Regions from separate parts of the Janthinobacterium sp. GW823-FHT01H08 genome, predicted to be linked through region 2. Evidence: predicted binding sites of a transcription regulator. Region 2 holds the regulator's gene; each other region holds the start of a gene.
The links. Region 2 encodes NrdR, which represses ribonucleotide reductase genes. Its sites were predicted from a motif close to CACNANATNTNGTG; they were not measured.

Region 1 (7,135 bases), 2.6 Mb from region 2:
CGCTCGGCCGTCATCGCCGCCTGGCGCGCCAGCAGCGGCGCGGGAATCGCCTTCTTTTCCTGCTGCTGCGTCCAGAATTCGCGGAACACCTTGTTTTCGCCGCCCATGCCGCGCGCCATCAGGCCCAAACCCATGGTCATGCCCACGGAGCCGTCCGTCTTGGCCTGCGCTTCGAGCTTGTCGGCCACGTCGGCCAGCAATTCCAGGTAGCTCACCTTGGCGCGCAGCACGGCCGAGCCCTTGATTTCATATTGCTCGTTCTCTTTCCAGCCATTGAGCTTTTCCAGCTTCGCGATGTCGAAGTACTCCTTGTACAGGTCATAGCCCTGGATCGAGGTACGGAAATACTCTTCGTACGTGGATTGTGACGGCGCATCTTTCATGCAGCCGCTTAATATAGTGCAGGCGGCCAGCAGCAGACAGGTCCAGGAAATTTTTTTGAAAGAAAACATGGCGATGGGGGCAGGTGGCGAAAAGTGAAAGATTGTTGCTCTATGGACATAATTATAGGGCTGGCTCATCCAGATGGCAACGTGGCCGCGACGCGGCGACCGTACATGGAAGGAAAGATTGCCGAAATCTTGAGGGTGCGCCACCCCGCCGCGCCCGAGGCACGATATCATGGCAGGCTTGCGGTATCGGCTGGTGGCGAATTGCCTGCAGCCCATACTGTCGCTTGAATCGCGCTTGCCGGCTATGGTGTAAACTTAAACTATGCAGATCTATTTCTTTTTCATCGCCGCCCTGTTGTATGCGGCGTGCGCGGTGCTTCCCTCGTCCCGTGCCCGGCTCATTGCCGGCCTGACCGGCGTCGCCTGGCTGGCGCACGCCGCCACCCTGTGGTTCGACCTGATGGCGCCGGGCACCTTGCGCTTCGGTTTTTCCGCCATGCTGTCGGCCGCGCTATGGGTTTCGGTCGGCGCCTACTGGATAGAGAACCGCAATTTCAGCCTGGACGGACTGCGCCGCATGGTCATGCCCAGCGCCGTCATCGCCATCGGCCTGGCCTGGGCCTTTCCCGGCAGCCAGGTCAGCATGGAAGGCAAGTCGGCTGTCTTCGGCTGGCATATCGCCGTGGCCGTGCTCGCCTACAGCACCTTGACGATCGCCGCCTTTCACGCCGTGCTGATGGCGCTGCAGGAATCGCGGCTGCATACGCGCAGTGAAAGCCGCGGCTTCATCGGCAGCGCGCTGGACCAGCTGCCAGCCTTGCTGACGATGGAAAAGCTGCTGTTCCGCATGATTGGCCTCGGTTTTATTTTGCTCAGCCTGACCGTACTGTCGGGCATCGTGTTCTCCGAGCAATTATTTGGCAAGGCGCTCAACTGGGATCACAAATCCGTGTTTACCATGCTGTCGTGGCTATTGTTTGCCGCCCTGCTGGCGGGCCGCCGCTTTCGCGGCTGGCGCGGCAAGACGGCCCTGAGCTTCACCCTGGCCGGTTTCGCCACCTTGCTGCTGGCCTATGTCGGCAGCCGTTTTGTACTGGAAGTGGTTTTACACCGAGGATTCGCATGACACGTGTTTTATTCTGGCTGGCGCTGGTGTTCCTGGTGCTGTTTGCTATCCGCAGCAAGATCCGGGGCATGCAGCAGCGCGCCCGCGCGCAGCAGCCGCCGAATCCGTTTGCGCCGCCGGGCCGGCCGCAGGAATTGCCCGATGCCGAGCTGATGCTGTGCTGCGCCCATTGCGGCGTCTACTATCCGGCCTCGGAAAACGTGCAGGCCAAGGGTCACGATTACTGCAGCCACGCGCACGCCACCGTGTAAGGGCAAGCGCGCAGCTTCGCGCGCGTTGCTCATCCGTATCGTAACGACCTCCGGCATTCGTCCGGCGTAGCATCTGCAGCAGGCGGTTCGCCACCGCCATTGCAGAAAGGCGCGCTCCCATGTCCAGTCCCCGCACCAGCCAGCAGACCGTGACCACCACCGGCATGCCGCCGGCGCCGCAACTGAGCGGTAATTCCTTGCCCATGCAGGCGCTGCGCGCGCAGATAAGCCGCATCGCCCGCTGCGGCGCGCCGGTGGCCATCCGCGGCGAATCGGGCACGGGCAAGGAACTGGCGGCGCGCGCCATCCATGCGCAGGGCGCGCGCGCCGGCTTCCCGTTTATCGCCGTCAACTGCGGCGCCATACCCGAAGCGCTGATGGAAGCGGAATTCTTTGGCTGCCGCCCGGGCGCCTACACGGGCGCGCTGCACGAGCGCCAGGGCTTGTTCCAGGCGGCCCATGGCGGCAGCCTGCTGCTCGACGAAGTTGACGACCTGCCGCTGGCCATGCAGGTGAAACTGTTGCGCGTGCTGCAGGAGCGCCGCGTGCGCAAGCTGGGCGGCAGTGCCGACGAAGCCGTCGATGTGCGCATCCTGTGCGCCAGCCAGCATGGCCTGGCGCGCGGCGTGGCCGCCGGCACCTTTCGCCAGGATCTGTTTTACCGCCTCAATGTGATCGAACTGGCGCTGCCGCCGTTGCGCGAACGGCGCGGCGATCTGCAGGTATTATGTGAGGTGATCCTGGCGCGCCTGTCGCCACGCCGGGCCGTGAGCCTGGCGCCGCCCGTGCTGGCGGCCCTGGCCGCGTATGCGTTTCCCGGCAATGTGCGCGAACTGGAAAACGTGCTGGAGCGGGCGCTGGCCTTTGCCGACGGCGGCGTGATCGCGCTCGACGGGCTGGCCTTGCCATCCGCGCCGGGCAGCATGCCGTTGCGGGCGGCGCCGGCATTGCCGGACTTGCCGGAACGGCAACTGTGCCTGCCCGGCATGGCGGCATATGGCGTGGGCCCGGTCCTGCCGCTGGACGTGTATTTGCGTCAGGCCGAGCGCGACATGATCATGCAGGCGCTGGTCCAGGCGCGTTATCACCGCGCGCGGGCGGCGCGTCAGCTGGGCCTGAGCGTGCGCCAGTTGCGTTACCGCATGCAGAAATTGACGATACAGGAAGCATTACTTGATGAGCGGATGGACGATAGATGAAGACGGCTGGTGCGACGGCGCGCTGCGCTATGACTCGCCGTACTGTGATGCGCGTCCGGACGGTGCGCAAGTCGACTTGCTGGTGATTCATAACATCAGCTTGCCGGGTGGCCGCTTTGGCGGGCCGCATGTGTCGGACTTGTTTACGGGCCGGGTAGATTATAATGCCGATCCTTCTTTCGCCGACCTGCGTGGCTTGCAGGTGTCGGCGCACTTTTTTGTGCGGCGCGATGGTGCGTTGTTGCAATATGTTTCTACTGATCAACGTGCCTGGCATGCGGGCGCGTCCGTGTTCGAAGGACGCCCGCAGTGCAATGGCTATTCCATCGGTATCGAAATGGAGGGCGCGGACGATGTGCCTTTCCAGCGGCGGCAATACCATGTGCTGGCGGCGCTGACGGCGGCGCTGGTGGCGCGCCACGGGCTGTCCCATGTGCGCGGCCACGAGCATATCGCACCGGGAAGGAAGACGGATCCGGGGCCGTTTTTTGACTGGCATTTTTATCAAGAGTGCTGGCTGGAAACCCTGCGCGGGCAGCCTGCGTTAGCGCTTACTTCGCGGGGATTGGGCTTTCCATCCATGCCCTGAAAAGTCAACCGAAATCGTATATGAAAATACAAAAAATTACGCCGGCGGATGCTGGAAAACTATTGCATCGCCCTTCGATGGGCACTACAATTAGTGCAGAAGTTGGATGTAAAGACTATATCTAGTGCCATCACAGACGTTTTCAGAATTATTATCAAAGCTACCCAGATTGCTGATAAAGCACTGGAACTGGCGGTTTATCACCCTTGATCGTGTTTCGCGCCAGCCGGGCAGTACGGTGTGGCGCTATGGATACTGACCTGTTTTATGCATTATAAATTTACTATTTAGCAACAAATACCTGAAAAAACCCTGACCATCGGGCGTTCTATTCAACAACACACGCGGCAGCAAAACTGCAGGCTGACTTTAGCTGACAACGGGAGCTTCAATGCAATCACCACAAGATATTTCCATCCATCCAACGCCAGTATCGCCAGCGCCAGGCGCGGCCAACAGCGTGGCGAGCACGGGCGCGGCATTGGGCGACTATCGCATCATCCGCCGCAACGGCGCGGTGGTGGCATTTGAGCCTTCGAAGATCGCCATCGCCATGACCAAGGCGTTTTTGGCCGTTAACGGCGGCCAGGGCGCCGCCTCGGCACGCATCCGCGAACTGGTGGAGCAACTGACGGACGGCGTCGTCGCCGCGCTGGTGCGCCGCCATCCGGGCGGCGGCACCTTCCATATCGAAGACGTGCAAGACCAGGTGGAACTGTCGCTGATGCGTTCGGGCGAGCACGACGTGGCGCGTGCCTACGTGCTGTACCGCGCCAAGCACATGGAAGAGCGCCGCCTGCAGAAGGAAGCGCAAGGCGCGTCCGCACAAGTTTCCGCACCACAATTAAATGTCACCGACAACGGCGTGCGCCGCCTGCTGGACATGCAGGAAGTGCGCGACCTGATCAACGCCGCCTGCGCCGGCCTGGAAAAGCACGTCGATGCCGACGCCATCCTGGCTGAAACGGTGAAGAACCTGTACGACGGCGTGCCCGTCGAAGAGCTGCACAAGTCGGCCATCCTGGCGGCGCGCGCGCTGATGGAAAAAGACCCGGCCTACAGCCAGGTCACGGCCCGCATCCTGCTGCACACGGTGCGCAAGGAAGTGTTCGGCAAGGAAGTGCCGCAAGCGGCCGCCGCCGCCGAATACCTGACGTATTTCCCGCAATATATCGCCAAGGGCATCGCCGCCGAGCTGCTGAATCCGGTGCTCGCCAGTTTCGACCTGGAGCGCCTGGCCAAAGCCATCGTCGCCGACCGCGACTTGCAATTCGGCTACATCGGCCTGCAAACCCTGTACGACCGCTACTTCCTGCACATCCAGGACGTGCGCATCGAAATGCCGCAGGCGTTCTACATGCGCGTGGCCATGGGCCTGGCGCTGAACGAGGCGGACCGCGAAGCGCGCGCCATCGAGTTCTACAGCCTGCTGTCCTCGTTCGACTTCATGAGCTCGACCCCGACCCTGTTCAATTCGGGCACCCTGCGCTCGCAGCTGTCGTCGTGCTACCTGAGCACCGTCTCCGATGACCTCGAAGGCATCTACGACGCCATCAAGGACAACGCGCTGCTGGCCAAGTTCGCCGGCGGCCTGGGTAACGACTGGACGCCGGTGCGCGCCCTGGGCGCCCACATCAAGGGCACCAACGGCAAGTCGCAAGGCGTGGTGCCGTTCCTGAAAGTGGTCAACGACACGGCCGTGGCAGTCAACCAGGGCGGCAAGCGCAAGGGCGCCGTCTGCGCCTACCTGGAAACCTGGCACATGGACATCGAGGAATTCCTCGACCTGCGCAAGAACACGGGCGATGACCGCCGCCGCACGCACGACATGAACACGGCGAACTGGATTCCCGACATGTTCATGAAGCGCGTCATGGAAAAAGGCGATTGGACCCTGTTCTCGCCGTCGGACACGCCTGACTTGCACGACAAGGTCGGCAAGGCTTTTGAACAGGCTTACCTGGGCTACGAAGCCAAGGCCGCCGCCGGCGAAATCCGCGTCTTCAAGAAGATCGCGGCGCTGGACCTGTGGCGCAAGATGCTGTCGATGCTGTTTGAAACGGGCCACCCATGGATCACGTTCAAGGATCCTTGCAACATCCGCAGCCCGCAGTCGCACGTCGGCGTCGTCCACAGCTCGAACCTGTGCACGGAAATCACGCTGAACACGGGCCCTGACGAAATCGCCGTCTGCAACCTCGGTTCCGTGAACATGCCGGCGCACATGAAGGAAGGTAAGCTCGATCACGTCAAGCTGGCCAAGACCATCCGCACCGCCATGCGCATGCTGGACAACGTCATCGACATCAATTACTACGCCGTCGGCAAGGCGCGCAACTCGAACATGCGCCACCGTCCGGTCGGCATGGGCATCATGGGCTTCCAGGACTGCCTGCACATGATGCGCGTGCCGTTCGCCTCGGACGCCGCCGTGTCGTTTGCCGACACCTCGATGGAAGCCGTCTGCTACTACGCCTACCTGGCGTCGACGGAACTGGCCGAAGAGCGCGGCCGCTATGAATCGTACGCCGGTTCGCTGTGGGACCGCGGCATCCTGCCGCAAGACTCGGTCAAATTGCTGGCCGAAGAGCGCGGCGGTTACCTGGAAGTCGATTCCTCGTCGGCCATGGACTGGACGCCGGTGCGCGAGCGCATCGCCAAGTTCGGCATGCGCAACTCGAACTGCGTGGCGATCGCCCCGACGGCGACGATTTCGAACATCATCGGCGTCTCGGCCTGTATCGAGCCGACGTTCCAGAACCTGTACGTGAAATCGAACCTGTCGGGCGAATTCACCGAGATCAACGGTTACCTGGTGCGCGACCTGAAGGCGCGCGACCTGTGGGATGAAGTCATGATCTCGGACCTGAAATACTTCGACGGCTCGCTGGTGAAGATCGACCGCATCCCGCAAGACCTGCGCGACATCTACGCCACCGCCTTTGAAGTGTCGCCAAGCTGGCTGGTGGAAGCGGCTTCGCGTCGCCAGAAGTGGATCGACCAGGCCCAGTCGCTGAACATCTACATGGCTGGCGCTTCGGGCAAGAAACTCGACGAGACCTACAAGCTGGCATGGCTGCGTGGCCTGAAAACCACCTACTACCTGCGCACCATCGCCGCCACCCACATGGAGAAATCGACTTCCAAGACGGGCGCGCTGAACGCCGTGGCAGTCGACGGCGGCATGTCGGCCAGCGCACAGAGCGCCCAGGCAGCCGTTGTGGCGGCAGCAGCAGTGACCGTGGCGCCGGTAGTGGCAGCGGCGGCGGATGACGCCGATGGCGAAGCCTGCTATCTGCGTCCCGGTGATGACGGTTTCGAAGAGTGCGAAGCCTGCCAGTAAGATTTTAGTTGTCAGCCCAGAACTTCTGGGCTGATTCAATGTTGTCAATGTCCGCATTGTCCGATTCAACGGGCCTGTTGCGGATCGCCGGCTCGCCGGCATGGAAAGGAAGAAGAATATGTCGTTGTCTTGGGATGATGAAACCACGTCGGCAGCTGTGCCGCGTCCGGCGCAGCAAGCGCCGTTGGGAAATACCGATTTGAACCTGCCGGCCGGCGCCGAGCCGTCCGAAGCG
Region 2 (7,135 bases):
TTCATTGGCAGGCAGTCTGTTGGGTGAATTATCCGGGGGTGGCGGTAGGGCTCAGGTGGCGCGCATGCGGGCCGCGACTGCATCAGGCACGGCGCGCGGGCGCAGTGCCGAATCGACGCAGCCGATCTTGACGCGGGCCGTGTTGAGCAGGCGGTCGCCGCACCAGGCTTGTTGCAGGAAAACGATGGAGGCACGCCCCATTTTTTCTATGCTTAAGGTTAATCTTACCGTGTCATCGAGCCTGGCTGGCGCATGATAGTCGGCGTTGACGCTTTTGACAACGAACATCGCGTCGTGCTGTTCCAGCAGTTCCTGCTGGCCCACGTCGATGGCGCGCAGCCATTCCGTGCGTGCGCGCTCGAAGAATTTGAGGTAGTTAGCGTAATAGACGATGCCGCCGGCGTCGGTGTCTTCATAGTAGACACGTACGTTCCAGGTAAAGACTGAAGGCATGTTTATTGCGCCAGTAGTGAGATTGAGCAACATTTTACGCGATTTTTCTTCTTGTGACTGTGGGCGCTTGCTGGAAAGCCATGCAAAAGCTGCATATAAGTTGCACCGCAGCATTGTAAATCCGGGGCGGGCAATGGCAAGCCTCGTAACATACGCTTACAAGCCGCAGCCAGGTTTAAGTCCAGCTTAAGCGCCGCGGCCTTGTCCGGGCTGCGGCGGCGCGCGGCGATTATAGCCGCACGGTTGCATTCCTTGCTCAATTTGGGCACTTAACTTACAATTTGACTTCCATTACGTCTCACGTGACTGGCGAAAAGTCGGGCGATCTCCCTGAGTGGCGATCGGCAAACCGGCGAAAGGTGGGCACCCACCGGGAAACGTGAGATTTTTCATCAGCCGTTCGCCTGGGTAGCCACTATGGAAAAGCACGAAGAGGCTGCCCGTCCAATGTTGTTATTCACTTAACGCCGGCTCCCCTCATTCGATCCAACCTGCCAGTACAAGCACCCTCATACTTGGAGTTTTTACATGTTTGCAAAAGATCACACCCTCGCCAACGTCGATCCTGAATTGTTCGCCGTCATTCAAAAAGAAAACACGCGCCAGCACGATCACATCGAACTGATCGCCTCGGAGAACTACACGTCGCCAGCCGTAATGGAAGCGCAAGGCTCGCAGTTGACGAACAAGTACGCCGAAGGCTACCCGGGCAAGCGCTACTACGGCGGCTGCGAATACGTCGACGTGGCCGAGCAACTGGCCATCGACCGCGTCAAGAAACTGTTCGGCGCCGAATGCGCGAACGTGCAGCCGAATTCCGGCTCGCAGGCGAACCAGGGCGTGTTCTTCGCCATGCTGAAACCAGGCGACCTGATCATGGGTATGTCGCTGGCCGAAGGCGGTCACCTGACCCACGGCATGCCGCTGAACATGTCCGGCAAATGGTTCGATGTCGTCTCCTACGGTCTGACGGCGGAAGAAGACATCGACTACGAGGCGATGGAGCGCCTGGCCCGCGAACGCAAGCCGAAACTGATCATCGCCGGCGCATCCGCGTTCTCGAAAAAAATCGACTTCGAACGCTTCGGCAAGATCGCCAAGGAAGTGGGCGCCTACTTCATGGTCGACATGGCCCACTACGCGGGCCTGATCGCCGCCGGCCTGTACCCGAACCCGGTGCCGTTCGCCGACTTCGTCACCTCGACCACGCACAAATCGTTGCGCGGTCCGCGCGGCGGCATCATCCTGATGAAGGCCGAGCACGAAAAAGCCATCAACTCGGCTATCTTCCCTGGCATCCAGGGCGGCCCGCTGATGCACGTGATCGCCGGCAAGGCCGTCGCCTTCAAGGAAGCGCTGAGCCCTGAATTCGTCGAATACCAGAAGCAAGTGATCAAGAACGCCGACGTGCTGGCGAAAACCCTGATCAAGCGCGGCCTGCGCATCGTGTCCGGCGGCACCGAATCGCACGTCATGCTGGTCGACCTGCGCGCCAAGAACCTGACGGGCAAGGAAGCCGAAGCCATCCTCGGTTCCGCGCACATCACCTGCAACAAGAACGGCATCCCGAACGACCCGCAAAAACCCTTCGTCACCTCGGGCATCCGCCTGGGCAGCCCGGCGATGACGACGCGTGGTTTCAAGGAAGCGCAAGCGGAAGAAGTGGGCAACCTGATCGCCGACGTGCTGGACAACCCGCATGACGCCGCCACCATCGAGCGCGTCAAAGCGGCCGTGAAAGTGCTGGCCGACGCGCACCCTGTGTACGCAGCATAATTATTTGTCCAGAATGTGTCATACGGAGTAAGATTCCGTATGACACATTCCTTCGTGCCCAAGGGCGCCCGGAGTGATTCGGGCGCCCTTTGTACAAGGGCGGCGATTTCCCGTAATTATTACTATAAAGTTGTAACCAGCCCATGAAATGTCCATTTTGCCAGCACGGCGACACCCAGGTTCTCGATACGCGCGTATCGGAGGAAGGGGATGCCATTCGGCGGCGCCGCCGCTGCGGCAAATGCGACAAGCGTTTTACCACGTATGAGCGCATTGAACTTATCATGCCGGCCGTCGTCAAAAAGAATGGCAGCCGGACGGAGTTCGCTGCGGATAAGTTGCGCGGCAGTTTGATGCTGGCCTTGCGCAAGCGTCCCGTCGCGGCCGCCTCGGTGGATACGGCCATCGCGTCCATCCAGGAAAAACTGCTGACCAGCGGCTTGCGCGAAGTCGATTCCGGCTATATCGGCGAACTCGTCATGCAGGAACTCAAGCGCCTCGACAAGATCGCCTACATCCGCTTCGCTTCCGTCTACAAGAATTTCGAAGACCTGGCCGAGTTCCAGGATGCGATCGCCGAAGTGGGGCAGGCGCGCAAGCCCTGACGCCTGCTCGAAGCCTCTTGTTCGACGACGGGGCTGCTCATGTGCCCCGTTTTGCGCCCCGTGTTCACCACGCCAGCGCTCGCCTGGCAAGCGGCCTGATCAATAACTACACCGTTCTTCTCCCTTTATCGCTGCGCTGTTTGCGCTTGCGCAGATCCCGTTTTTTGCGCGCGCCTATCGTGTAGCTGGGCCGCCTGTTCTTGCGACTCTTTCTGCGGAAGGGAGCAAGGCATGCGCAAGGGCGGTCGCACTATGTTTCCAGCGGGTGGCAGCAGCCTCGTCGAGGTGCTCGTGTCGCTGCTGCTGTTGGCGCTGGGCCTGCTCGGTGCCAGCATTTTGCAACTGCACTCCCTGCGCGCGCGCCATGAGTCGGCGCTGTTGTCGGCGGGCGCGCAGCTGGCGGCCGGCATGGCCGAGCGCATGCGCGCAAACGGCGTGCTCATGAATGGTCCCGATGCGGGCAATCCCTACCTGAACGTGGCCTACGCGGCGGCGGACGACGCCGAAGCAGGCGGCACCGCGCCGGACTGCTTTGGCGCTAGCGCCTGCAGCGCGGCCGAACTGGCGCAATTCGACATCGCCGAATGGAAGCAATCGCTGCATGCGGCCTTGCCCGGCGCGCGCCTGCATATCTGCCGCGATGCCTCTGTCTGGGATGCCGCCGCGCAAGGCTTGCACTGGGCGTGCAGCGGCGGCAAGGGCGCGCCCATCGTCATCAAGCTGGGCTGGCGCGGCCGCTTGCCCGATGGCTCGCCCGCCGTGAATGCGGCAGGCGAGTCGCTGCCCAGGCTGGTATTCCAGCTGGGCGGAGGCGGCGCATGAACGGCGTGCATGCCGCGTGGCGCTGGCGGCGCGGCATGAGCCTCGTCGAATTGCTGGTGGCCCTGTCGCTGGGCGCGCTGCTGATGCTGGCCGCCAGTAGCGTGCTGCTGGCGGCCAGCGGCAGCTATGGCGACCAGTCCGCCAGCGCGCGCCTGGACGACAATGGCCGCTATGCGCTCGACACCATCGCCCGCGCCGTGCGCCAGACGGCGTACGTGAATTGGGACAGCAGCGCCGCGCCCGTCGCCCATGCCGATGACGACAGCGCCAATGTCGCCGGGCTCGACGCGCGCAGCCTGGGCAAGAACAGCGAAGGCATCAGCGGCGCCTTGCCCGGCGCCCTGCATGGCAGCGACGTGCTGGCCCTGCGCTATTACGGGGCCGGCAAGGAAGAGGGTGGCGACGGTTCCGTGCTCAATTGCGCCGGCTTTGGCGTGGGTGCCGCGCAAACGGAGGCGCAGCGGGGCTGGAGCATTTTCTATGTGGCGCAAGGCGCCGATGGCGATGGCGAGCTGCGCTGTAAATACCGTGGCGCGAACGGCTGGGGCGCGGATGCCGTCATTCGCGGCGTCGACGGTTTCCAGGTGCTGTATGGCCTCGACACGGATACGCCGCCCGACGGCGTGGCGAACCGCTATGTCAACGCCAGTGCGCTCGACGCCTACGATGCGGCGCTGGTGCTGGTGGGCGCCGATGCGGCCGCGCGCCAGCGCGATTTGCGCCGCCGCACGCATTGGAAGCGCGTGGCCAGCGTCCGCGTGGCCTTGCTGCTGCATGGCGAGGCGGACCAGGCGGACAAGATGGCGGAGCTGGGGCCGGCGCAGTTCGACCTGTTCGGCAAGGCATATGCCGAGGCGCACGGCGCCGGCGACACGGGCGTGCGCATCGCGCGCGCGTCCTTGCCCGCCGCGACGCGCTCCCGGCTGCGGCAATTGGTGCAGACGAGCATCATGCTGCGCAACGGGCCGGCCTAGGCGGGCGGCACGATGGCTGGCGCGGGCGTCCGCTGCTGCCTACCTCGTTGCGTGCCTTGTTCACCTTGCGCGCGCCACAGTGGCGCCACCCTCGTGTATGTGCTGTGCCTGTTGGTGATCATCTTGCTGCTGGGCATATCGGCGGCGCAGATGGCCTTGCAGGGCGAAAAGGCGGCACGCGGCGAGCGCGACCGGCAGATCGCATTTCAGGCGGCGGAGGAAGCATTGATGGATGCGCAGAACGATATCGAAGGCTTGCCCGGCGCGCCGGGGCGTAGCAGCCTCTTTGCGCCAGGCAGTGCGGCCGGGTTTGCGGACGGTTGCGGCGAGGCAGGCGCACTGGGCCTGTGCCTGCCCGCAGCCCCGGAGGCGCCGGCGCTCTGGCTGAGCATGGACCTCGACGGTCCTGAAGGCAGCAGCCACACCGTGCCGTATGGCCAGTTTACGGGCGCCGTCATGCAGACGGGGCAGGGTTTCCTGCCGTCGCGCCGGCCCCGTTACCTGATCGAATTGCTGCCGTTTCACCCGCCCGGCGCGCAGGCGGCGGCAGTGGCCGGCGGCCTGGCCACGGAAAGTTATGTGTACCGCATCACGGCCATCGGTTTTGGCGCGCAGGAAAGCACGCAAGTCGTGTTGCAAAGTTATTACCGCAAGCAGGCGGCGGGAGCGGGACCATGAGGGCTTGGTCGTTTGCTTTGCCATCCGCTTGGTGGTCCGCCTGGCTGCTGCTGATCAGCCTGGTTTGCCTGGCTTGCGGCGCCGCTGTTGCGGCCGCACCTCCCGTGACGCTGGCGCGGGCCGACGCTGGCTTGCACGGCGCCAGAGTGCCGCCGAACCTGCTGCTCAATCTGTCGCTCACGCATGCGGCGGCGGCCGCCGCGCATGGCGGCGAGTATGCGCCGCAGCGCGAGTACCTGGGGTACTTCCATGCGCGCATGTGCTACAGCTATCCCTACCGCAGCAAGGACGGCGTCATGCTGCCGGACTTGCGCGTAGCGACCGCTTACTTCTCCGTACTGAAAACGGCGGACGCGCTGCACGGCTGCGGCGGCGATAGTTTTAGCGGCAACTTTCTGAACTGGGCCAGCGCCAGCATGCTCGACATCGTCCGCTATGCCCTGACGGGCGGCGACCGCGTCATCGACGAAGTGCGCAAGACGGTGCTGCAGCGCGCCTGGCTGCCCGATGCCGACGGTCCCGTCGATTTCTATGCCCACCCCGTCTTTTTCCCGCGCAAGGTCTTGCACACCGGCGTGGCGGCGGCGACGCCGTTTGCGCTGGCACAACTGGCCATCGTTTCCTGCCGTAATCGCCTGCTGTTCGGCGACGCCAGCGTGCCTCCGGGCGGCAGTTGCGACGCGCCCGGCATCGCCGCCACGCACGGCGTGTTCCTCGCGCGCGTGCGCGTTTGCGATGCCGATGAGGGGCCGCTGCGCGACGACCTGTGCCTCGCGTACGGCAAGAACTACAAACCGGTGGGCGCCGTGCAGCGCCTTGGCGGCAGGGTACGCGTGGGCGTGTTTGGCCATTTGAACGGCGTCTCTGCCAGTGCCGGCCCCGTGTATGGCGGCGTGCTGCGCGCGCCGCTGGCCCACATGGGCAGGCAACGCTGGACGGCGCCCGACTTTTTGCCGCAAGACAATACCGGCGCCGAGTGGAATCCCGTCAATGGCGTGTTTGCCGTCCAAGGCGCTGACCAGGGCGCAGGCCCTGGCGGCGGGGTGACCGCTTACATCAACGGCTTGGGCCGCAGCAATGCCGGGCATCCGGGCGCGTACGCGAGGGCCGCGCCGCTGGCTGAATTGCTGTACGAATCGCTGCGCTACCTGCAGGGGCGGCAAGCGAGCGCCGCCGTGCCGCCCGCCACGGCTCCGCCTGCCATCGACGACGGCTTGCCGGTCGTGACCCCATGGAGCGACCCGCAAACGGCCAATTGCCAGCGCCACGTCGTCGTCAGCCTCGGCGATGCGGGCATGGCGGGGGACCGCTACGTGCCCGGCAACGTCCCTGTTGTGCCTGCCTCGGCCGGTGACCGCGCACGCGCCGCCGATGGCTTTGCGCCGCCGCCGTTCGATGCGATGGCCTGGACGCATGCGGTGGGCAGCCTGGAAAGCGGCGGCGCGCAGGGCAATCCCGCGCCACGGCCCGACCTGGCGGGACTGGAATTGCTGGCCGACGGCGCGGGCGGCGCCAGCTACCATGCGGCAGGGCTGGCCTACTGGTCGCATGTGCAGGCGCTGCGTCCTGGCGGCAAGAACGACGGCCTTGCCAAGGTCGAGCACTACGCGGGCGACTTGCGCCAGGGCGACCCGGCCGGCGAATCTGCAGCCACTCCCGCCGCTACTCCCTTGCTGCTGGCGGCCAAGTATGGCGGTTTTCTTGATGCGAACGGCGACGCCAACCCATTCAAGAGCGCAACGGGCAGCGCGTTCGATGAATGGAGCCTGGACGGCCGCTGGCCCACCCATTACTTGCCCGGCAGCGATCCGGCCGCCCTGATCGCGG
Region 3 (7,135 bases), 480 kb from region 2:
GAATCTGACGGGCTGCGCATGGTGCGCGGCACAGTTGATACATTACAGCACACAAGACATTTCAGCGTTGCAGAACGGGGAATTTTGCGGGACTTTCAATAATTATGTGGCTGCACGATCAACTGCCATGATTACGGAATGTAAAACGGGGAAACATGGCGCCGATTTGCGCCACAGTAGCCGCCGCCGGATAGCCGTGCAGGGGGCGGCCGGACAGCGCCGCGTCCGCGCAGCCTTCGGCGCGGAACTGCTGCAGCACGTAGTTGTCGACGCCGTTGGCGGCCAGGGTGGCGGCCAGGGCCAGCAGCTGTTCGTCCGGCAGCAAGTCCGGATGGGTGGTGGTGCGGCATTCGTAGGCGACGCCGCTGGCGAGGATGGCGTCCAGGCAGGCGCGCGCCGGGTCGCCGCTGCCGGCCACGCGGGTCACATGACGATAGTCGGCAAACGGCGCCTTGATGTCGAAGCCGACCCAGTCGACCAGGGGCAGCACTTCCTGCAGGCGCTGCGGATAGATGCAGGCCGTGTGCAGGCCGATGCCGAAACCCAGCGCCCTGACGTCCAGCATGGCGCGCGCCAGCGCCGGGTCCATGCATGCCTCGCCGCCGCTGAAGACGACGGCGTCGACGAGGCCCACGCGGCGCCGCAGCCAGGTCAGTACGTCCTGCCACGGCATGGCGCCTTCGGGCGTGCGCGCCTGCAAGTGCGGATTGTGGCAATAGCCGCAACGCCAGGGGCAGCCCTGCACGAACACCACGGCAGCCAGCTTGCCCGGGTAGTCGGTGGCGGAAAAGGGCGTCAGGCCGCCCACTTTCAACTCAGCCATGGCAGGCCGGCTGGCCAACCCGGGCGCTCGCTTCCGTAAAATACTGGCGCTCGTGGAATTCGCCCTGCTTGCCGATGTTGAACGAGGCGACGGGGCGGTGATAGCCCATCACGCGCGTCCAGATTTCGCAGCGCTGGCGTTCGCTGTCGAGCAGGGTGATGGCGGGAGTGAAGTCGGGACGTGCGTTCATGGCGTTTCCTCAAGTGATGGAGCAATGTGGGCCTGCTTGCGGGCGATCAGCTCCGCGTCGCAGGTGGGGCAAAATTCATGTTTGCCGGCCAGGTAGCCGTGGCGCGGGCAGATGGAAAACGTGGGCGTGACGGTGATGTAGGGCAGCGAGAAGCGGCTCAGGGCGCGTTTGACCAGCTCGCGGCAGGCGTTCGCGTCCGACAGCGCTTCCGTCATGTACAAATGCAGCACCGTGCCGCCCGTGTATTTGCGCTGCAGCGCGTCCTGCAATTCGAGCGCCTCGAACGGGTCGTCCGTGTGGCCGACGGGCAGTTGCGACGAGTTCGTGTAATACGGATTGTCGACGGTGCCGGCCTGCAGGATGGCGGGATAGCGCTTGCGGTCTTCGCGGGCGAAGCGGTACGTCGTGCCTTCGGCCGGCGTCGCTTCCAGGTTGTACATATGGCCCGTCTCTTCCTGGAAGGCCACCATGCGGGCGCGCACGTGGTCGAGCAGGCGGATCGCCAGCGCATGGCCCTCGGCGGACGTGATGTCCCAGGCGTCGCCGCTGAAATTGCGGATCATCTCGTTGATGCCGTTCACGCCCAGGGTAGAAAAGTGGTTGCGCAGGGTACCCAGGTAGCGCTTCGTGTACGGGAACAGGCCCTGCTGCATCAGTTCCTCGATGGTGCGGCGCTTGATTTCCAGGCTGGTCTTGCCCAGTTCCAGCAGGCGGTCCAGGTCCGCCATCAAGGCCGCTTCGTCGCCGCGCCACAGGTGGCCCAGGCGCGCGCAGTTGATCGTCACCACGCCCAGGGAGCCCGTCTGCTCGGCGGAACCGAACAGGCCATTGCCCCTTTTCAGCAGTTCGCGCAAGTCCAGCTGCAAGCGGCAGCACATGGAGCGGATCATGTTCGGCTTGAGTTCCGAATTGATGAAGTTCTGGAAGTAGGGCAGGCCGTAGCGGGCCGTCATTTCGAACAGGCGTTCCGCGTTTTCGCTATGCCAGTCGAAATCCTCGGTGATGTTATAGGTGGGGATGGGGAAGGTGAAGACCCTGCCCTTGGCGTCGCCCGCCATCATGATCTCGATGTAGGCGCGGTTGATCATGTCCATCTCCGCCTGCAGCTCGCCATAGCTGAAGTCCATTTCCCGGCCGGCGATGACGGGAATCTGCTCGCGCAGGTCGTCCGGGCAGACCCAGTCGAAGGTGAGGTTGGTGAACGGCGTCTGCGTGCCCCAGCGCGATGGCACGTTGAGGTTGAAGATCAGCTCCTGCATGTACTGGCGCACGTCTTCGTAGCGCAGGCTGTCCTTGCGGATGTAGGGCGCCATATAGGTATCGAAGGAGCTGAACGCCTGCGCGCCGGCCCACTCGTTTTGCAGGGTGCCGAGGAAGTTGACGATCTGGCCGATGGCGCTCGACATGTGCTTGGGCGGGCCCGATTCGATCTTGCCCGGCACGCCGTTCAAGCCTTCGTGCAGCAGGGTGCGCAGCGACCAGCCGGCGCAATAACCGGCCAGGATGTCGAGGTCGTGGATGTGCAGGGCCGCTTCGCGGTGCGCCGCGCCCACTTCCGGCGGATACACCTGGTCCAGCCAGTAGTTGGCGATGACCTTGCCCGATACATTGAGTATCAGGCCGCCCAGCGAGTAACCCTGGTTGGCGTTGGCGTTGACACGCCAGTCGCGCCGGTCCAGATATTCATTGATGGACGCGGCGACATCGACCTGGCCGCGTGTGGGGGAAACTGCATTTGTCGTCATGAAACCTCCAATAAACACAACATGCGGTGTTTTTATGGAGATTAATCACTAAATATAGTGGCGTCAAAGGGCGCGTGCAGTTGCGTGACGAATCCTTGATGCAGGTGAAAAATCCACGTCAGCCGCTTTTGTTCCAGCGCGTTTCGCGCAGGATCAGCCAGCTCGCGCAAAAGAACGCGGCGCCGCAGGCGGCCACGCTGGCGACGGAGGCGGGCAGCACGTGCGTCCAGATTTCCAGCGGCGTGTAGGTGCTCCAGCTGGCCACGCGCGCGTCGAAGGTGACGTAGTTCGCCAGCAGCCAGTAGACGGCCAGCAGGCCCGTGCAGATGGCGGCCTGACGCAGCAGCGGCATCTTGCGGCGCGCGAACACGGCCAGCAGGAACAGCAGCAGCACGCCCGGATACGCGCCCAGCACTTCCGGCGACAGCACGGAGATGGTCCCTGCGTCATAGCCATCGGGCGGGCCGGCCCACTGCACCTGCAGCGCGGTGAGGAACAGGGTGAGCAGGAAAATCAGCAGCGGTTTGCGGGTCATGGCGGGCAATCGGATAGGGAAAAAGTGGGGCATTTTACAGCCAGGTCAAGCAAGTTGAACGCGCGCCAGCCATGCATGCATTCCTTCACCTGTGTCAAGGACTGGGCGGTATGGGCGGGGCTATAGTCTGCACCCTGAGCCGATACAGGACTGTGAACACCATGATGCTTGAATCAACCACCGCCACCCGCGTGGCCGGACCGCTGGAACTGGTCTGCCCCGCCGGCAGCCTGCCCGCCTTGAAAGCGGCCGTCGACAATGGCGCCGACACCGTGTACCTGGGTTTTCGCGACGCCACCAATGCACGCAATTTCGCCGGCCTCAATTTCGACGAAAAGGCCATCGCCGAGGGCGTGCGCTACGCCCACCAATATGGACGCAAGGTGCTGCTGGCGCTGAATACCTATCCGCAGCCGCACAACTGGGCCGTGTGGCGCAGCGCCATCGACCGCGCCGCGCAAGCCGGCATCGACGCCATGATCGTCGCCGATCCGGGCTTGATGGCGTATGCAAGCGAGCATCACCCGCAGCTGCGCCTGCACCTGTCCGTGCAAGGCTCGGCCACCAACTACGAAGCGATCAATTTTTACCAGGAACACTTCGGCATCGCCCGCGCCGTGCTGCCGCGCGTGCTGTCGATGGCGCAGGTCGAGCAACTGATCAGCAAGACGGACGTCGAGATCGAGGTCTTCGGCTTCGGCAGCCTGTGCGTGATGGTCGAAGGGCGCTGCGCGCTGTCGTCGTATGCGACGGGCGAGGCGCCGAACACGCACGGCGTGTGCTCGCCGGCGAAATCCGTGCGCTGGCTGGAAACGCCGAACGGCCTCGAATCGCGCCTGAACGGCGTGCTGATCGACCGCTACGCACCGGGCGAAAACGCCAGCTATCCGACCCTGTGCAAGGGGCGTTTCGAAGTCAACGACGAAGAGTATTACGCCATCGAGGAGCCGGCCAGCCTGAACACGCTGGCGCTGCTGCCGCAGCTGATCGCCATGGGCGTGCGCGCCGTGAAGATCGAAGGGCGCCAGCGCAGCCCTGCGTATGTGGCGCAGGTGACGCGCGTGTGGCGCGAGGCGATCGACGCCTGCCGCGAAGGCAATGCGCGCTACGCCGTCAAGCCGGGCTGGATGGCGGCCATGGACAAGCTGGCTGAAGGCCAGCAGCACACGCTTGGCGCCTATCACCGCTCCTGGAAATAGCAAAACCTGCTGCGCTTCTCGGCCCCGCCGCGAGCCGCTCGCTACGGTTTTGTCACTTAAAAAAATATTGGAAAAGGCATGCTAAAACTCTCTTTGGGTCCCTTGCTGTACTACTGGCCGCGCGCCACCGTCTTCGAGTTTTACCAGCAGATCGCCGGCACCGCCGTCGATATCGTGTACCTGGGCGAAACCGTCTGCTCGCGCCGGCATGAGCTGCGCCTGGCCGACTGGCTCGATATCGCCGACATGCTGGCCGCCGCCGGCAAGGAAGTGGTGCTGTCGACGCAGGCGCTGATCGAGGCGGGCGCCGAACTGGCCACCCTGCGCCGCATCACGGGCAATGGGCGCTACGGCGTCGAGGCCAACGACATGGGCGCCGTGCATTGCATGGAAAAGGGCGCATCCTTCGTCGCCGGCCCCCATTTGAACCTGTTCAATGGCCCCAGCCTGCAACTGATGGCGCGCCTCGGTGCGCGGCGCTGGGTGATGCCGCTGGAAATGGGACAGACGGCGCTGGCCGAGATGCAGCGCCAGAAACCGGAAGGGCTGGAGACGGAAGTGTTTGCCTACGGACGCATGCCGCTGGCGTTTTCCGCGCGCTGCTTCACGGCGCGCAACCGCAACCTGCCGAAGGACGACTGCGGCTACAGCTGCCTGGAAGAGCCGGACGGCCTGCTGCTGCGCACGCGCGACGAAGTGCCCTTCCTCGTACTCAATGGCACGCAGACGCAGTCGGCGCTCGTCTACAACCTGGTGCGCGAACTCGACGCCATGCGCGACATGGGCGTGTCGGTGGCGCGCATCAGTCCGCAAGCCATGCATACGGAACAGGTGATCGCCATCTTCGACCGCGCCCGCCGGGGGCAGGTCAGCGGCATCGGCGCCCAGGCCCAGCTGGCGGCCTGCCAGCCGGCCGGCGCCTGCGACGGCTATTGGCACGGCCAGCCCGGCATGGAACAGCACGCCGCCCATTGAACGCATCGAAAGGAAGAACATGCAAGATCAACTGGAAAGATTGCCGGTCCCGGTCCCGGCCAAGCCTGCCATGAGCAAGCCCGCCGTGTCGTACCGGCTGCCCGAACCGCTGGCCGAATTGCTGTCCAAGCTGCCGCCGTATCCCGCCTCCTGGCTGTTCGTGCAAGGCTTGAACCGCCTGCTGGCGCCGCAATTGCCCGACGACGTGCGCTGCAGCCTGGAGGGGCGCAGCCTGCGCTTGCGCTTGCTGGACGCCGGTATCGCCTTCGATTTTGAGTGGCAGGGCACGGTGTTCGTGGCCGAACGCTATGTCGACGTGCCGGACCTGTGCATCGCCGCCAGCGTGCATGACTTGATGCTGCTGGCCCGGCGCCAGGAAGATCCGGACACCTTGTTCTTCAGCCGCCGTTTGAGCCTGGAAGGCGATACGGAGCTGGGCTTGCTGTTCAAGAATACGCTCGATGCCATCGAATTGCCGCCGTTCGACCTGCAGTCGCTGGGACCGCGTCGCGTGCTGGCGCATTTGCGCGACCGGGGCGCGCGGGGAGGCTGAGCGGAAAAGGGGAGGCGGGCGCTCAGTGGCGGCAGTGGCCGCAGGCGCCGCTGCACGATGGCAATTGTTCTTCATCGGACGCCTCGCCCATGAAGCCGGCGTCGTTGACGGCGGTCAGCAAACGTTCCTGCGTGGCCAGGCGTTCGTCGAATTGCACCGTGGCGCCGTGGCGCGCCAGCGAGACGCAGACGGTGGCCACGCCTGTGACGGCCTCAAGTGCGCCCGTCAATCTGTCGGCGCAGCCTTCGTGATCCATTCCAATAATATTCAAGCGCGCTGTCTGCATGTGGTCCTCTTGTTTTTCAGATAAAAAAACAGCGTAGGCGAGGGGCGCGCATGCCGTCCAGAGCAGCACGCAAGATTTATTTTCTATTTACGGTTTTATTGATCTGGATTAATTTGCACCGCTCCACTTCCGCCTGAATTGCTGTTGTTTTGTACACAGTTTCCATAATCCAGTCGACAAGCGTGCCCTGCTGCGCGATACTGTCATTCTGATAAGAACGCTGATGAAAGCGCTGGAAAGGAGGGGCCATGCAGCGCCGCCCCCTGCTCAAGCTTGCCGCCCTGTGGCCGTTGGGCGCTGCCGCCGCCGGCACGTCGCCGCCGCTGCAGCTCGTGTATCCGCGCCACCAGGCGCTCGATGATCCGCAGCAAGGTTATGTGACGGCCTTGCTGCAAATGGCGCTGTCGCGGTCGGGCCATGCCTATGCCTTGCGCCGCTCCGCACTGCGCATGGTGCAGACGCGCGCCATGCAGGAAATCGCCATGGCGTCGGGCAGCGTCGATGTCGTCTGGGCCATGACGAGCCGGGCGCGCGAAACGCAATTGCTGCCGGTGCGCATACCGATCGACCGCGGCCTGATCGGCTGGCGCGTGGCCCTGATCCATGCCCGCCAGACGCAGCTGCTGCGCGGCGTGCGCAGCGTCGCCGCCCTGGCGCGGCTGTCTGCCGGCCAGATGCGCGACTGGCCCGACTGCGCCATCCTGCAGGCGAACGGCTTGCGCCTCGATACCTCGAGCACCTACGAAGGCCTGTTCCAGCAGCTCGCGGCGGGGCGCATCGACTACTTTCCCCGCTCCGTGATCGAGGCCCAAAGCGAGCTGGCCAGCCA

Region 1: a site for NrdR is predicted at 3,671-3,684, ahead of AC3RCG_RS24900 (ribonucleoside-diphosphate reductase subunit alpha). Genes of this name have one in related genera too.
Region 3: a site for NrdR is predicted at 2,805-2,818, ahead of AC3RCG_RS11360 (ribonucleoside triphosphate reductase). Genes of this name have one in related genera too.

Annotation. Positions count from the first base shown of each region.
Region 1 covers NZ_CM179504.1:5,550,720-5,557,854, reverse strand. Annotated here, with positions in the region: gene AC3RCG_RS24925 (hypothetical protein) at 1-383, opposite strand, end outside; gene AC3RCG_RS24920 (cytochrome C assembly family protein) at 715-1,518, shown strand; gene AC3RCG_RS24915 (PP0621 family protein) at 1,515-1,769, shown strand; gene AC3RCG_RS24910 (sigma 54-interacting transcriptional regulator) at 1,889-2,968, shown strand; gene ampD (1,6-anhydro-N-acetylmuramyl-L-alanine amidase AmpD) at 2,946-3,557, shown strand; gene AC3RCG_RS24900 (ribonucleoside-diphosphate reductase subunit alpha) at 3,949-6,900, shown strand; gene AC3RCG_RS24895 (ribonucleotide-diphosphate reductase subunit beta) at 7,019-7,135, shown strand, end outside.
Region 2 covers NZ_CM179504.1:2,047,812-2,054,946, forward strand. Annotated here, with positions in the region: gene tolQ (protein TolQ) at 1-5, opposite strand, end outside; gene ybgC (tol-pal system-associated acyl-CoA thioesterase) at 52-453, opposite strand; ZMP/ZTP riboswitch at 746-870, shown strand; gene glyA (serine hydroxymethyltransferase) at 982-2,229, shown strand; gene nrdR (transcriptional regulator NrdR) at 2,373-2,834, shown strand; gene pilV (type IV pilus modification protein PilV) at 3,087-3,656, shown strand; gene AC3RCG_RS09160 (PilW family protein) at 3,653-4,630, shown strand; gene AC3RCG_RS09165 (pilus assembly PilX family protein) at 4,682-5,308, shown strand; gene AC3RCG_RS09170 (PilC/PilY family type IV pilus protein) at 5,305-7,135, shown strand, end outside.
Region 3 covers NZ_CM179504.1:2,531,344-2,538,478, forward strand. Annotated here, with positions in the region: gene AC3RCG_RS11350 (anaerobic ribonucleoside-triphosphate reductase activating protein) at 119-823, opposite strand; gene nrdD (anaerobic ribonucleoside-triphosphate reductase) at 816-1,013, opposite strand; gene AC3RCG_RS11360 (ribonucleoside triphosphate reductase) at 1,010-2,758, opposite strand; gene AC3RCG_RS11365 (hypothetical protein) at 2,877-3,293, opposite strand; gene ubiU (ubiquinone anaerobic biosynthesis protein UbiU) at 3,455-4,492, shown strand; gene ubiV (ubiquinone anaerobic biosynthesis protein UbiV) at 4,571-5,467, shown strand; gene ubiT (ubiquinone anaerobic biosynthesis accessory factor UbiT) at 5,538-6,020, shown strand; gene AC3RCG_RS11385 (heavy-metal-associated domain-containing protein) at 6,043-6,306, opposite strand; gene AC3RCG_RS11390 (substrate-binding periplasmic protein) at 6,555-7,135, shown strand, end outside.